DNA from 3 places in the Methylocella silvestris BL2 genome. Region 1 is predicted to be linked to each of the others. Evidence: predicted binding sites of a transcription regulator. Region 1 holds the regulator's gene; each other region holds the start of a gene.
What was found. The regulator PhoB, encoded in region 1, activates phosphate uptake and scavenging genes when phosphate is short. The targets are predictions, from matches to a motif close to TGTCATNNANCTGTCAT.

Region 1 (5,319 bases):
AGGCTGGCGAGCGGAACAGGTCACGCTGAATGCGAGGCGCTGAAACCGGCGCTCGCGCGCAACGTTCGGCGCCTCGGCGCCGCGCGAAATGACGGCCGTAAGGTCCAAGGGCGCGAGACGCATGGTCACGCGGCTGAATGAGGAAGCGGCGCCAGGGTCGGGAGCACAAGGATCCCATGGTTGCTGTGCGTTCAAATCATAGCGCCGGCCCGTTTGCGGACCCAATAGCCGGATGGCTTCGGCGAATGGAATTTGGCGCCGGATCAATACGTTGGAGCCTGTTCTCATGGAGCGATCATCGGGTTTCTCGATGAGAACGGGTTTTGCAGCAGATGGAATGGGTTTGCCCCCGCGTCCCGATCTAACGGCGAGAGCCGATCGATTTTTGTGGTTTCGGATGGACGCCATCCAAAACCGTCGCGACCCGAAGCATCATGGTCCGGACGCAGCGGCGTCCCGGATCGAATGACGCCGGAAAACGGAATGTTCAAGCGCAGCGTGCGGAGCCTATCAATGGCGCGGCGCTGCAATCGCCAAACCCTGGGAGGGTTCGATGTCCTGGACCGATGAACGCATCGACCTGCTGCAAAAGATGTGGCTGCAGGGGATGAGCGCCAGCAAGATCGCCAATGAGCTTGCAAATGGCCTGACCCGCAACGCCGTGATCGGCAAGGTCTACAGGCTCGGTCTCTCCGGCCGCGCCAAGGGCGACGCGCCGGGAGAGGATCACGCAAGCGCGAAACCTTCGCCGCGATCTCCGGCGCGCCCGTCCGGCCACGGGTCTCATAGCCACGCCTCCGGCGCGATCGCCCATAGCCCGATCGCTTCGGCTCATCACGCCTCCGGCCCAATCGCCAGCCAGAGCGCGCACAGCCAGATGTCGCGAGGGCAGCCGCAACCGACCGCTCAGAGGTCCTCGGCGGGGCCAGGCCTCATCAGCGGCAATACGGCGCTGGCGGCGGAGCCGATGCAGTTCGAGGCTCCGCTCCGGGCGCCAAGCGCGGATGTCGTGGTGCCGATCATCGAGCCGGTCACGATCATGGAGCTGCGCGAATCAATGTGCCGGTGGCCGATTGGCGATCCGACGCAGGCGGATTTCCGCTTTTGCGGCGCGCGCAAGTCGCCCGGCGCGGGACCCTATTGCGGCTGTCATTCGGCCATCGCCTACCAGCCGCAGCAGGATCGCCGCCGGCAGCGCCCGCCGAAAACGGCTTAACGGCGCGAAGTCCAAGACGTCGCCTTGCCGCCGGAGGAGTTCACCCGGCGGTGAAGCGCTGCAAAAGCATGGCGGGCCGGGAGGGTTTCCCGCCGTGACGCCAGCCGGCCGGACCGGGCTGGATCTCGCCGGACGGCCTCAAGGCGTCCGGTCTGAAGCCCCCGGCCCTTTCCCAAAAGTTTCATCGAAGGAATAGCCCGCGCCGCGCACCGTGCGGATCGGATCGCGTTCGCCTGGCGCCGTCAGCGCCTTGCGCAGCCGGCCGACATGGACGTCGACCGTCCGCTCGTCGATTTCCGCCGAAAGTCCCCAGACGCTGTCCAGCAGTTGCGCGCGAGAGAAAACGCGGCCGGGGCGCTCCATCAGATGCTCCAGCAGACGGAATTCGGTCGGGCCGAGATGCACGTCGCGGCCGGTGCGCCGAACGCGCCAGTTCTGCCGGTCGAGTTCGAGGTCTCCCGCCGAAAGCACGGCGGCGACGCGGTCCGGCCGCGCGCGGCGCAACAGTGAGCGCACTCGCGCCATCAGCTCCGGCACGGAAAAGGGCTTCACCACATAGTCATCGGCGCCGATGGAGAGGCCGCGCACGCGCTCGCTCTCCTCGCCACGCGCGGTGAGCATGATGACCGGCAGGCTGCGCGTGGCCTCGCGCGCCCGCATGCGGCGGCAGATCTCAAGGCCCGACACGCCGGGCAGCATCCAGTCGAGAATGACGAGATCGGGCATGGTCTCGCTGAGCCTGATTTCCGCTTCGTCGCCGCGCTCGACGCGATCGACGACAAAGCCCTCGGCTTCAAGATTATAGGCGAGCAGCATGCTCAGCGCCGCTTCGTCCTCGACGATAAGGATGCGCGGCGCCGGCGTTGGCGAAAGGCCGCGGGCGGCGCCCGGCCGGCCGTCGGTTTTGCTGTCGGCGTTGGCGTGAATATCGCTCATGGGATCACTTTACGGCTGGCGGGTCGGACAGGATGCTGCGGCCCTTCGGCCGGTCGGTCGGCATGGTCTCGCCACTGACGAGATAGACGACGGTTTCGGCGATGTTGGTCGCATGGTCGCCGATGCGCTCGATGTTTTTCGAACAGAACAGGAGATGCGCGCAGAAGGAGATGTTGCGCGGATCCTCCATCATGAAGGTCAAGAGGTCGCGGAAGACGGAATCCTCAAGCGAGTCGAGGTCGGCGTCATAGGTCCAGACCTCGCGGGCTCTGGCGATATCGCGCTCGGCGTAGGAATCGAGCACGTCCTTCAACAGGATGGCCGCGCTTTCCTGCATCGACTTCAGCCCGATGATGGCGCGGGGAATGCGCACGTCGCCGGCGATCTTGATGGCGCGCTTGGCGATGTTCTTGGCGAGATCGCCGACGCGCTCGAGATCGTTCGAAATCCGGATCGTCGCGATGATTTCGCGTAAGTCCACGGCGAGCGGCTGGCGGCGCGCGATCGTCAAAATGGCCTGCTCCTCGATCTCGCGCTGGAGCATGTCGAGGCGCGGATCGGTGGCGATCGTCTGATTGGCGAGTTGCACGTCGAAATCGCCGAGCGCGTCCATGGCGTCGGCCAGCATTTTTTCAGCAATGCCGCCCATTTCGGCGATCTTCTGGCCGAGCCCTTCGAGTTCCTTGTCGTAAGCTTTGACGATATGATCGGCCATTGCATTTGCCTCGAAGCTCTAGTCTTTGCCAGCGAAGCGGAGACCGGTTCGCGTCAGCACAAATTGGTAAAATACCACGCGAACGATCAGCCGAACCGGCCAGTGATATAGTTTTGCGTCTGTTTCTTGTCCGGCTGCGTAAAGATGTGGGTCGTCACGCCGAATTCGATCAATTCGCCGAGATACATGAAGGCTGTGTGGTCGGAGACGCGCGCCGCCTGCTGCATGTTGTGGGTGACGATGACGATCGTGTAGTTGACCTTCAGCTCGTCGATCAGCTCCTCGATCTTCGCCGTCGAGATCGGATCAAGCGCGGAGCACGGCTCGTCGAGCAGAATGACTTCAGGCTCGATTGCGACGGTCCGGGCGATGCACAGGCGCTGCTGCTGTCCGCCGGACAGAGACAGTCCGGACGCTTTCAGCTTGTCCTTGACCTCGCCCCAGAGCGCGGCGCTTGTGAGGGCCGCCTCGACCTTGTCGTCAAGTTCGGATTTGCCTGTTTTCTTATAAAGCTTGATGCCAAACGCGATGTTGTCATAGATCGACATCGGAAACGGCGTCGGCTTCTGAAACACCATGCCGACGCGGGCGCGCAGCAGATTGACGTCGACGCCGGGTCTCAGAATGTTCTCGCCGTCGAGGATAACTTCGCCGGTGGCGCGCTGCTTCGGATAAAGATCATACATCCTGTTCATGACGCGCAGCAGGGTGGATTTGCCGCAGCCCGACGGGCCGATGAACGACGTCACCCGATTGGCGTAGAGCGGCAGGCTGACGCCCTTCAGGGCAAGATTATCGCCATAATAGAAATTGAGATCCCGGATCGAGACCTTCTGCCGCAAATTGGCGAGGCCGTTCGTCGTCGTCATTTCTCGGTCCTTTGCGCGCCGAGGGCCCGGGCGCTGATCGACAGCGCGAGCACGGCGAGAGTGATGATGAGGGCGCCCGCCCAGGCAAGCTGCTGCCATTCCTTGTAGGGGCTCAGCGCAAACTGGAAGATGACGACAGGAAGGCTCGCCATCGGCGCGTTGAGATCGGTGCTGAAGAACTGATTGTTCAGCGCGGTGAACAGCAAGGGCGCCGTTTCGCCGCTGACGCGGGCGATGGCGAGAAGGACGCCGGTGATGAGCCCCGCGCGGGCGGCGCGATAGGCGACCTTGCCGATCACGAGCGCGCGCGGAAATCCAAGCGCGGACGCCGCCTCGCGCAGCGTATTCGGCACGAGCAACAGCATATCCTCGGTCGTGCGCACGACCACCGGCACGACGATCACGGCGAGCGCGAAAGCGCCCGCATAGCCCGAAAAATGCCCGGCCCGAGCGACCAGCGCCTCATAGACAAACAGGCCGATAACGATAGAGGGCGCGCTGAGCAGGATGTCGTTGATGAAGCGGACGACGAAGGTCAGCTTCGAATGGCGGCCGTATTCGGCCATATAGGTGCCGGCGAGCATGCCGAGCGGCGTTCCGATCAGAACGCCAAGAAAGGTGATGATCAGGCTGCCGACGATGGCGTTGAGGAGGCCGCCGGACGCTCCGGGAGGCGGCGTCATCTGCGTGAAGATCGCTGGAGAGAGCCCGCCGAACCCCTGGACGAAGAGGTCGATCAGGATCACGACAAGCCATGAGAGGCCAAAGAACGCCGAGGCGTAGCAAAGGCCAAGAGCGATCGCATTGGCGCGGCGGCGGCTGGCGTAAAGCGACATGGGTCAGATCCCCGCCTGGCGATCGAGCCGCATCAACAGATAACGCGCAATCGCGAGGATGATGAACGTGATCACGAACAGGATCAGGCCGAGCGCGATCAGCGAGGACGTGTAGAGATCGCCCACGGCTTCGGTGAATTCATTGGCGATGCTGGCCGAGATCGTCGTTCCCGGCGCGAGCAGGGATTCTGAAATGCGGTGGGCGTTGCCGATGACGAAAGTCACGGCCATCGTCTCGCCGAGCGCGCGGCCAAGGCCGAGCATGACGCCGCCGATGACGCCGACCCGCGCGTAGGGAATAACGATCGCGTGGATGACCTCCCATGTGGTGCAGCCGCAGCCATAGGCGGCCTCTTTCAAAACCGGCGGAACGGTCTCGAACACGTCGCGGGAGATCGAGGCGACGAAGGGCAGCACCATGATGGCGAGGATGAAGCCGGCAGTGAGAATGCCGATGCCATAGGGTGGGCCGGCAAACAGCGAAGACAGCACCGGGACGTTGGCGAATGTTTCGATCAGCGCCGGCTGCACGTGTTTCTGCAGGAAGGGCGCGAGGACGAACAGGCCCCAGATGCCATAGATGATCGAGGGAATGCCGGCGAGCAATTCGATCGCGACGCCGATCGGCCGCCGCAGCGGAACGGGGCAAAGCTCGGTTAGAAAGACGGCGACGCCGATGCCGATCGGGGCGGCGATCACCATGGCGATCGCGGAGGTGACGAGCGTGCCGTAGATCGGCGCCAGGGC
Region 2 (5,319 bases), 2.0 Mb from region 1:
CCAGCAAAGCGGCGAGCGTATTTGCCGGAGAGAACAGCGAGAGCGAGATCTGGTTGGCGTTGCCGATCAACATGGCGAGCGCCATGGTCTCGCCGAGGGCGCGGCCGAAGCCAAGCACGAGCGCGCTGGAAATTCCGCCCGACGCCGTCGGCACGATCACTTTGAGGATCGCCTCCCAGCGCGTCGTCCCCATGCCATAGGCCGCCTCCTTGATCTTGTAAGGCACAAGACCGATGGCGTCCTGTGAGATGGCGGCGACCGTGGGCAGAATCATGATCGAAAGCACGATGACGGCCGGCAGAAGCCCGGGGCCGCTGAGCGAGGTCGAAAAGAAGGGGATGAAGCCGAAGTGGTCGTTGAGCCAGTTCGCGCCGGGCCGCACGAAGGGGATGACGACGAAAATGCCCCACAGGCCGAACACGACGCTCGGGATCGCAGCCAGCATTTCGATCAGGGTGCGGAAGGTGACGGCCAGTCGCGGCGGCAGAAAATCCTGCGTGAGGAAGATCGCGATGGTGACGCCGACGAAGCCGCCGATCAGCAGCGCCAGCAGCGAACTATAAAGCGTGCCCCAGATCTGCGGCAAAATTCCGAAAGTCGAGGTCTGGACGTCCCAGCTCGTGCCGACGAGAAAGCCGGCTCCGTTCCGCTGGATCGCGGGCAGCGCCTGATGACCGATCTGATAGAGAATGTAGGCGACGAGAGCAATAATGGCCACGGCGCCGAGCGTCGAGATCACGAAGAAAACGCGATCGACCACATAGGCTGCGGCGGAAGGCGGGCGCGAGAGCGATCGGCTATCAGGTAACACGAACTGGACAGTCAAACTGGCGCCCCTTGAAAACTTAAATGACTTGGAAGCCGCGCCGCCGTTGCTGGCGGCGCGGCGTTCGCAGACTTATTGGATCTTGACGGCCGCAGCTTTGACCTTCTCGATCACGCTGGCCGGAAGGGGGATATAGCCCATGCTGTCGGCGAGCTTCTGGCCCTCGGTCAACCCGTAGGCGACGAGCTTGCGCAGATTCTCGGCCTTTTGCGGATCCTGCTTTTGATAGAACAGCATCCAGGTGAAGCTCGCGATCGGATAGGCCTTGGGGTCCTTCGGATCGTCAACCCAGGCGATCAGATCCGGCGGAAAATCGACGCTGGCCAGCGCCAGCGGCCCGCCTTCGCCGCCCGCCGCGACATAATTGCCTGCTTTGTTCTGCAGCACCGCGACGTCGGCCTTGGTCAGCTTGGCGTAGCCCCATTCGATGTAGCCGATCGCGCCGGGGGTCTGTTTGATGGTGGCCGTCACGCCGTCGTTCTTCGGCGCGGCGACGATCTTGTCGCTCTGCGGCCAGTTCACCGTGGTGCCGAAGCCGACCTGGTCCTTGAACGCCGGGCTGATCGCCGAGAGGTGCTTCGTAAAGACGAAATTGGTGCCGCTGGCGTCCGAGCGCCGCACGACGGTGATGGGCATATCGGGCAGCTTGAGGCCGGGGTTCGCCGCGGCGATGCGCGGATCGCTCCAGTTCGTGATCTTGCCGAGGAAAATTTCAGGATAGACGTCGCGCGGCAGCTTGAGATCCTTCGGCTGGCCGGGAAGATTATAGGCGAGCACGATTTCACCGGCGGTCATGGGCAGCAGGACGACGCCGTTCGTGACCTTGGAGATCTGATCTGGAGTCATCGCCGCGTCGCTGGCGGCGAAGTCGACCGTCGCGTTGATGAGATCCTGGATGCCGGCGCCGCTGCCCTTGGCCTGATAGTCGACCGTTACGCCCTCGGTCGCCTTGCTGAAGCTCTTGAACCATGCCGAATAGATCGGAAAGGGAAAGCTTGCGCCCGAGCCGATGAGCCGCAGGTCCGCCGCATTGGCCGAAGAGCCCTGCGCGGCGAGCAGCAACGCTCCGGCGAAGAGCGACTTAAGTTTTATTGATACGTCCATGTTTTGGATGCCTCTGGCGATGAATTGTTCCAGACTGAATTTGCGAGACCTTTTCGGGCCGCTCCTATCAAGTCGTTGGCGTCGAACATGCCCCGGGCCCGTGTGGCGGGTGGGGCAAGCCTGTGATCGCTTCGCCTCCAGCCGACGCATCGTGTGACGCGGGCAGCTTAAGAGCGGAGCTCAAGTCGTATTGGGTGATTGACCACTTTCTCTGCGTCGACGCGGTAGCCGCCAGATGCGCGGAACCGTAGCCGCGCCTTATGACAGGTCGATGACAAATTTGTTCCGTTGCCGCCGACAACGGCCGGACGCCAAGATGGCGGCGCGGCGTTAATCCGCGGCGTTCGCCATTTTCGCCGCGGCGTCCGCGAGCTTGCGGGGCGCGGAGCCCGCGAGCGCCTTGCCGCGGCCGGAAAGGCTCGGATTGGTCATAAAGTAGGTTTGCGCGCTGAACGGCGTTTCGCCGTCGCCGCGCTCGACGCGCCGGCTCGAGCCGTCCGCAAGGATCGTCCAGCTCTGCTCATTGTCGAGGAGATTGGCGAGCAGCACCTGTTCCAGCACCTGTTCGTGCAGGGTTGGATTGGTGATTGGGAACAGCGTCTCGACCCGCCGGTCGAGATTGCGCGGCATCAGATCGGCCGAGGAGATATAGACGGCGGCGTCGGGATGGGGCAGGCGATGGCCGTTGCCGAAGGCGTAGATGCGCGAATGTTCGAGGAAGCGCCCGACGATGGATTTGGCGTGGATGTTCTCCGAAAGGCCGGGAACGCCGGGCCGCAGACAGCAGATGCCGCGCACGACCAGCTCGATGTCGACGCCGGCGCCGCTCGCCGCATAAAGCGCGTCGATGATTTCGGGATCGGCGATGGAATTGCACTTCAGCCAGATCGCGCCGGGCCGGCCGGCCGCAACATGGGCGACCTCCGCTTCGATATGATCGAGCAGCCGGCGCTTGGCCGAAATCGGCGAAATCGCAAGGCGCTCCAGCGCCGCCGGCGGACTCGAACCGGTGATGTAGTTGAAGACGCGGGCGACGTCGCGGGCGACGGCGGGGTCGACCGTAAAGGCCGACAGATCGGTATAGATGCGGGCGGTGATCGGATGATAATTGCCGGTGCCGATATGGCAGTAGGTCACGAGGCCGCCCGGCTCCTGCCGCACCGCCATGGATAGCTTGGCGTGGGTTTTCAGCTCCGGAAAGCCGAACACGACCTGCACGCCGGCGCGCTCCAGCGAACGCGCCCAGCGGATGTTGGCTTCCTCGTCGAAGCGCGCCTTGAGTTCGACGAGGGCGGTGACCGACTTGCCGGCTTCCGCCGCCTCGACGAGCGCCTTGACGATCGGGCTGTCCGAGGAGGTGCGATAGAGCGTCTGCTTGATCGAGACGACATTTGGGTCGCGCGCCGCCTGCTGCAGGAACTGCACGACGACGTCGAATGACTCATAGGGGTGGTGAACGATGATGTCCTTTTCGCGGATCGCCGCGAAGCAGTCGCCGCTGAACTCGCGGACGCGCTCGGGAAAACGCGGCGCGAAAGAGGGGAATTTGAGGCTCGGCAAATCGGCGCCGACGAGCTGCGAGAGCGCGCTCAGCGCCAGCATGCCGTCCTGGACGACGACCTCCTCCGGCGGCAAAGCGAGCTGCCCGGCGACGAAGTCGCGCAAGGACGCCGGCATGGCGGCGTCGACTTCGAGCCGGATCACCGATCCGCGCCGGCGCGCCTTGATCGCCGCCTCGAACACCTGAACGAGATCTTCGGCCTCCTCGGCGAATTCGATGTCGAGGTCGCGAACGACGCGGAACGGCCCGATCGCGCCAAAGTCGCAGCCGGGAAACAGCCGGTCGGCGAAATGCGCGGCGATCTCCTCGACCCGGGCGAAACGCGCCTCGCCATGGGCGCCGTCGTCAAGCCGGAAGAAACGGGCGAGCTTGGCCGGAAGACGCACGAGAGCGGTGAAGGCGCGCCGGTCGGCCCGCTGCACCACTTCCAGCGCCAGCGACAATTCGAGATTCGGAATGAAGGGAAATGGACGCGACGGATCGATCGCGATTGGCGTCACCATGGGGAAGATGGCGTCGGCGAAATAGCCTTCGAGCCGGGCGAGATCCGCGCCGGTCCAGGCCGCCTGATCGATGATCGCGATGCCTGCGGCCTTGAGTTCCTGCCTCAGTTCGCTCCAGACCCGTTCCTGATCGGAGGTAAATTGCGCGGTCGCTGTCCGGATTTCGGCGAGCAGTCCGGCCGGCGTCAATCCGTCTATGGAAGGGTCCGTAAGGCCGGCCTCGACCTGTTCGATGACGCCCGAGACGCGGACCATGAAGAATTCATCGAGATTGCTGGCCGAGATCGACAGGAAGCGCACGCGCTCGAGCAGCGGATGGGAGGCGTTGGAGGCCTCCTCAAGAACCCGCCGGTTGAAGGCGAGCCAGGACAGTTCGCGGTTGATAAAACGCTTCGGATCGCGGGCGAGGCCGCCGTGGGCGGATGCGGCGTCAGCGGGCTTGATCGTCTCGTCCGCGCGCTCGAGCGAAGTTGTCATATTGGCTCCATTGCCGCCGCGCGCCGGGAAGCTGGCTCCGGCGCGGGCGGCAATTCACCATGCCGAAGTGACAAACGCGTGACGCTTCCGGACTCGGGGAGCGGGCTGGTCGGCCGAACAAACTTGTCCGATGCCGAGGTTGGATCGGCTATATGACGCGCTGATTGAAGTGATTGGTTCGGGAGGCTAGCCACCGAAGAATGGCGTCTATATTTTATTATCTCAGCGAAAACGGGCGTTCTGGTCACGCTCCAAGGCGGGCGTCAAAACGATGGATGCGCAACCGCTGTGGAAGACGCTTTGCCGTATGGGATATTCCGGCGCGGGCCCCGGCAGACGCCAGAAACCCGCGCGGAAAAATCAGGCGAGATCGAACCGGTCGAGGTTCATCACCTTGGTCCAGGCCGCGACGAAGGCGTTGACGAAAGCGCCGCCCGCGTCGTCGGTCGCATAGGCCTCCGATAGAGCGCGAAGCTGCGAGTTCGATCCGAAGATTAGATCGGCGCGCGTCCCGGCCCATATTTGTTCGCCGGTCGCGCGGTCGCGCGCCACGAAGACGCCGTCGCCCTCAGCACTCCATTTCGCCGTGAAGCTGGTTTTGAGCAGATTCGCGAAGAAGTCGTTGGTCAGCGTCTCCGGCCGATCGGTGAAGACGCCGAGCTTCGACCCGCCGAAATTCGCGCCGAGCACGCGCAACCCGCCGATGAGCGCCGTCATTTCGGGCGCAGTCAGCGTCAGCAGATGCGCGCGGTCGACCAGCAGCTCCTCCGCCGACCAGGGCAGGCTCACGCCGGCATAATTGCGGAACCCGTCGACCTTGGGCTCGAGCGGCGCGAAGGAGTCGATAT
Region 3 (5,319 bases), 1.2 Mb from region 1:
TCCACCGAACAATTATGGCCTCTACGATCAGATCGGCAACACCTGGGAGTGGACGACCGGCGCGCCGACGTAGGGCGACGCGAGACGGCAATAAGCTGTGCGTCATCATGCGAGAAAATCAGGGCCGTTCGCCTATTTATTGGGCAGGAGTTGGGCGCGAGGATCGCCTCGCACGGCCAAATAGCGCTAAGTCCCTCACAGCTTTGGCGCTCCCTAGGGGAATCGAACCCCTGTTTTCGCCGTGAGAGGGCGACGTCCTGGACCGCTAGACGAAGGGAGCGTTGAGCGAATGGCGGGTTCTAGCCCGGACGGGGCGAGCCTGCAAGCGCGCCGCTGTCCTGGATTTGAATTCAGCGGCCCGCGCGGTCTCATTCGGCGGCCTGCGGGGGCGCGCCGCGGTCTAGCTAGGCCCTGTACTGCTGAATCCGCGTGGTGCGTAGTCCGGCAAGTCCATGCTGGTCGATCGACATCTGCCAGGACAAGAATTCGTCGACGGTCAAAGTATAGCGGTTGCACGCTTCTTCCAGCGAGAGCAGACCGCCGCGAACGGCCGCGACGACCTCGGCCTTGCGCCGGATCACCCAGCGTTTTGTGCTGGACGGGGGCAGATCGGCCAAGGTCAAAGGACTTCCATCGGGGCCGATGACATATTTCGCGCGATGACGGCTCGGTTCGGCCATGTCTGCAACTCACAGAACTTCAGATCACAAATCAGATCGAGCCGAACATAAGCGGCGTGTTTTAAGATTTGCCTAAGCCCATGCCGTTGTTTTATTAATGATTTCTGATTACTGGCGTTGATTTGCGCGCTCTAGCCAGCAAAGACCGCTTTGATCGTCTCAACTTGGAACGCTTCCGTCCTTTACGCTTGCAGGCGACGCGGGGAAACGGGGCGCCGCCGCCACGGGCCAAGCAAAATGATTCGCAGCCGGCGGCAAACGAGTCCTTTGCACATAGACCGCAGATCATTATATTTTGTTGACGAATGAGCGGAGGCGTGGCTTCTGCATGGGTTTTGGCGCGTCGCAATTGTGTCGGGGCGGCCGCCCTCCCAGGACGAATTGCGGCATGGGACGGTGAGGCGGGGCGTAGCGCGCCGCCGGGAGCGGAGCAAGCGACGGCGATCATGAGCGCAAGTCATTCGCCAGAAGCGGCCGCGGCCGAGGGCCGGCGCGAGCTGAATTCGCTTGGGCTGCCGAAGCCGCCCGCGCAGACGCGCGTCGTCGTCGCCATGTCCGGGGGCGTCGATTCCTCTGTCGTCGCCGCGCTCATGAAAGAGCAGGGCTACGACGTGATCGCCGTGACCATGCAGCTTTACGACCACGGCGAGGCGATCCACCGCAAAGGCGCTTGCTGCGCCGGTCAGGACATTCAGGACGCGCGCCTCGTCGCCGCCCGGCTCGACATTCCGCATTACGTGCTCGATTACGAAGAACGATTTCGCGAAAAAGTCATCAATCCCTTCTCGCACAGCTATGCGACAGGCGAGACGCCAATCCCCTGCGTCTCCTGCAACAGCGAGATCAAATTCGCCGATCTGTTCGATACCGCGCTCGATCTCGGCGCGGACGTCCTGGCGACCGGACATTATGTCTCAACCCGCAGCGACGAAGCCGGCGAGCGCGTTTTGCACCGCGCTTTCGACGGCGCCCGCGATCAGAGCTATTTCCTGTTCGCCACCACGCGCCGCCAGCTGCAGATGCTGCGCTTCCCCCTCGGCGACATGACCAAGACCGACGTCCGCGCGCTGGCGCGGCGGTTCGGCCTCATCGTCGCCGACAAGGCGGACAGCCAGGACATCTGCTTCGTGCCAAAGGGCAAATATAGCGATCTGATCGAAAGACTGTCTCCCGGCGCCGCCGTCCCCGGCGAGATCGTGCATATCGACGGGCGCGTGCTCGGACGCCACGCGGGCGTCATTCATTACACCATTGGCCAGAGGCGCGGCCTCGGCCTTGGCGACGCCAACGCTGGCGAACCGCTCTTCGTCATAAAGCTCGACGCCGCAGGGGCGCGCGTCGTCGTCGGCCCGCGCGAGGCGCTGGCGACGCGCCGCGCGCATTTGCGCGCCGTGAACTGGATCGGCGACGGCGAACTCGGCGACCTTCCCCGCGAGGGCGCCGATATTTTCGTGCAGGTGCGCTCGACGCGGCCTCCTGTCGCCGGCCGGCTTTACGCGCGGGACGGCGGCGCGCATGTCGAGTTCGTCCATGACGAGGACAGCGTTTCACCCGGTCAGGCCTGCGTGTTCTACGCCTCCGACCAGCCGCGCGCCCGCGTTCTCGGCGGCGGCTTCATCAGCTCGACAGAATCCGCCATCGACGTCTGTCCGGCAACGAGCCGGGCCGCTGAAGCCGCCTCGGTCCCTGTCTAGGCCCGCCTGAGGCGCCGGGCTCCGTCTTGCGCCGCATCTTCGAAAACTCCGATCGAGGGATCGCACTTTTGACAGGTCATCATCTTTCCGAGTTCGCCCGCCCGATGGGCGCGGGAGCTGAATCCGCGGCCCCTGCGACGCTCGACAACGTTCATGTCAAATCATCCTACGCGCGCTGGGCGCCCGTCTATGACCTTGTTTTTTCGCTCATCATGCGCGCCGGCCGCCTCGCCGCCGTCGCGGCGGCTGACCGCCCGATGGGGCGCGTGCTCGACGTCGGCGTCGGCACAGGCCTCGAATTGCCGATGTTCGACGAGCGGACACGGCTTGTCGGCGTCGATCTCTGCGAGCCGATGCTGCGGCAAGCGCAGCGCCGCGTGATCGGAAAATCGCTGCGGAATGTCGACGGGCTGCTCGTCATGGACGCAACGCGCCTAGCATTTCCCGATGCGAGTTTTGACGCGGTCGTCGCCCCTTACGTGCTGACCGTCGTGCCCGACCCGCATGCCATGCTCGACGAATTGCTGCGCGTCGTGAAGCCTGGCGGGGAGATTGTGCTCGTCAACCATGTCGGCGCCGAGACCGGGATCATCGCCAAGCTCGAGGCGTGGCTCGGCAAGCGCAGCGCCCATCTTGGCTGGCGGCCGCAATTTCAATGGTCGGTCCTTGGCGGCTGGATCGACGCGCGCCCGGCCGCGCGCCTCCTGGAGCGCCGCGCGCTTGCGCCGTTCGGGCTGTTCACGCTGGCGCGCTTGAAAAAAGCGTAACGGCCGCTTTCGAGTATAATTCCGCGGTCTTGCGGCTCAGGCGATGATATCCGGCGTCAACTGATCCTCGATGAAGGCGACGCGGTCGCGCAAAGAGAGCTTGCGTTTCTTGAGGCGCTGGATCTGCAGCTGATCCACCGTTCCGAGATGAAGAAGCGCGTCGATGGCGGCATCGAGATCGCGATGCTCCTGACGCAAATGCTCAAGCTCGGCCTGCAACGGGCCGCGTTCGCCGTCGCTTAGCTTTTCGGGCATATTTTTTCAAAACCTTAAGGCGCGATCATCGATGGCTCCAGCGAACCCAGCCGGACCGGAGCCGGACCGATTTGCGGCATTGCGCGCTCTGGCGTCAATGGCCTTTGCGCGCCTGCCGCATTCGACCGGCCCATGAAAAACGAAAAGGCGCCGCAAAATGCGTCATACCCTCGTCATGAAATTTTCGCCACGCCTTTGCGAAGCCCTTCGCGAAATCGAAATCCTGTGGCACACTGATCTCATGCGAAGACTTCAAGAAGGAGTTCTGCATGTCACTCGAAAATCATTTGACTGCTTTGGAACAGCGCCACGACGCGCTCGACCGTGAGATCGAAAAGTCGTTGATGCACCCTGCGATTGACGAGTTGAAACTGGCTGAACTTAAACGCCGTAAACTGCAACTCAAAGATGAGATTGCAAAGCTTCGAGGCGAGTCAGCCTTCTCCACCATACATTAGTCTTTCCATTACGAGTTGGTTCGCGCTTGGGTCAAGCAAAGGAACCACGAGAATGGCGCACGCTTGTCGGGCCGAGGACGGCCGGGCGAAGCTTGCTGCGCCATTCCCCGCTGTCAGCTTGCTGTGAGACATTTGATCTTTGCGCCGGCGGCTTAGATGCTGAGATTTACCTGTGCGCGCCGGCGCGACGCTTCTCGAAACGGGCCGGGATTCACAGGCCGCGGCCTGCTCGGGCCGTCGGCCCGTGCCAGACAGATTTGAGCGACGCCTTGAGGTCGCCCCACAGACCAGATGGCGCGCGGCGCGATTTAGTGAAACGGTGCTTGGCGCGGAGCGTCAAAATCGGCTAAGAAGGCGACGCCGCGCGGTCAAGCCCATGACAAAAGTCCATGGGCGCTCACGTGGATGAATTGCGCAAGCGCCCGTAGCTCAGCTGGATAGAGCGCTGCCCTCCGAAGGCAGAGGCCAGGGGTTCGAATCCCTTCGGGCGCGCCACTTCCGAACAAAACTGGGAACTCCGGCAGGAGTTGCCCCGCCGCCCATCACCAGCCGCTCCAGAACAGCCCGCCGCCCGTGGATACGGATTTCCGTGTCGTCGACTTCGACCTGATCGATGACGGAACGGATATAGGCGCGTCTGAAAGGCGTTTCGCCTTTGAGGACGTTCGCGCGCATGACCTCTGTAAAGGCCGCGATCTTGTCTTCTGTGATGCGGACATCTGGACGCATCTCTGCAACCGCCCGGTCGAACGCGACCTGCGCAATATCACGTTCGGTCTTTACTGTGGCGACCCGCTCTTTGAGCGTCGCATCCATTGGGTCGGCAATGCCGTTCTCGATTGCAGCATAGAGACGACCCAGCCTTCCTTGCGCATCGGCGAGCTTTGCCCGGAGAGCCGTGAGGCGGCCCGAATAATCCTCGTCCTTTGATGCCTGGCGTTCCATTATTCCCGCGAGGATTTTTCCGATGCGCTCCGGCGTCAGGAGCTGCTCGGCGAGCCTCTCAGTCACAAGCTTGTCGAGCTTGTCCATTGGGATAGAGCGTCCCTTGCAGGCAGACTTGCCCTTCTGTGCACAAGTCGCGCAGGTGTAGTAGCGGTAGCGCCCATATTTTCCGGTACGTAACGTCATTCCGCCGCCGCAGCTTGCGCAAGTCGCAATACCGGTAAGAAGGATAGGTCCGGTTACGACGCGCGGCGGCATCGCTCTCGGATTTTTGGATTTCAGCATCGCCTGCACCGCATCGAAGGTCGCGGCATCGATGATGGGATCGACAGGGACGGCGATTTGTTCGGACTCAGGCTTCGCTTCCTTCGTCTTCCAAACCTTGCGATTGAAGCGGTGCTCGCCCTTATAGGTTGGACGCGTGAGAATCTGATGCAGAGGCCCGATACCCCACCTCGCGCCAACGCGCGTACGGTAGCCATGCTCGTTGAGCCAACTGGTGACAGCCTTGACGCCCATA

Region 2: pstS (phosphate ABC transporter substrate-binding protein PstS) is a predicted target of PhoB. The motif match lies at 2,191-2,207, and genes of this name have one in related genera.
Region 3: MSIL_RS20700 (YdcH family protein) is a predicted target of PhoB. The motif match lies at 3,557-3,573, and genes of this name have one in related genera.

The regions. Positions count from the first base shown of each region.
Region 1 is NC_011666.1:917,852-923,170, forward strand. It holds gene MSIL_RS04295 (GcrA family cell cycle regulator) at 554-1,216, shown strand; gene phoB (phosphate regulon transcriptional regulator PhoB) at 1,355-2,152, opposite strand; gene phoU (phosphate signaling complex protein PhoU) at 2,157-2,867, opposite strand; gene pstB (phosphate ABC transporter ATP-binding protein PstB) at 2,954-3,736, opposite strand; gene pstA (phosphate ABC transporter permease PstA) at 3,733-4,572, opposite strand; gene pstC (phosphate ABC transporter permease subunit PstC) at 4,576-5,319, opposite strand, start outside.
Region 2 is NC_011666.1:2,897,918-2,903,236, forward strand. It holds gene pstC (phosphate ABC transporter permease subunit PstC) at 1-826, opposite strand, end outside; gene pstS (phosphate ABC transporter substrate-binding protein PstS) at 899-1,930, opposite strand; gene MSIL_RS13510 (RNA degradosome polyphosphate kinase) at 2,261-4,471, opposite strand; gene katG (catalase/peroxidase HPI) at 4,832-5,319, opposite strand, start outside.
Region 3 is NC_011666.1:2,108,148-2,113,466, forward strand. It holds partial or broken gene MSIL_RS20695 (SUMF1/EgtB/PvdO family nonheme iron enzyme) at 1-58, shown strand, start outside; tRNA gene MSIL_RS09885 (tRNA-Glu) at 205-280, opposite strand; gene sciP (CtrA inhibitor SciP) at 405-680, opposite strand; gene mnmA (tRNA 2-thiouridine(34) synthase MnmA) at 1,127-2,374, shown strand; gene MSIL_RS09900 (class I SAM-dependent methyltransferase) at 2,479-3,141, shown strand; gene MSIL_RS09905 (YdcH family protein) at 3,178-3,396, opposite strand; gene MSIL_RS20700 (YdcH family protein) at 3,666-3,854, shown strand; tRNA gene MSIL_RS09910 (tRNA-Arg) at 4,273-4,349, shown strand; gene MSIL_RS21940 (hypothetical protein) at 4,428-4,784, shown strand; partial or broken gene MSIL_RS21945 (recombinase family protein) at 4,863-5,319, opposite strand, start outside.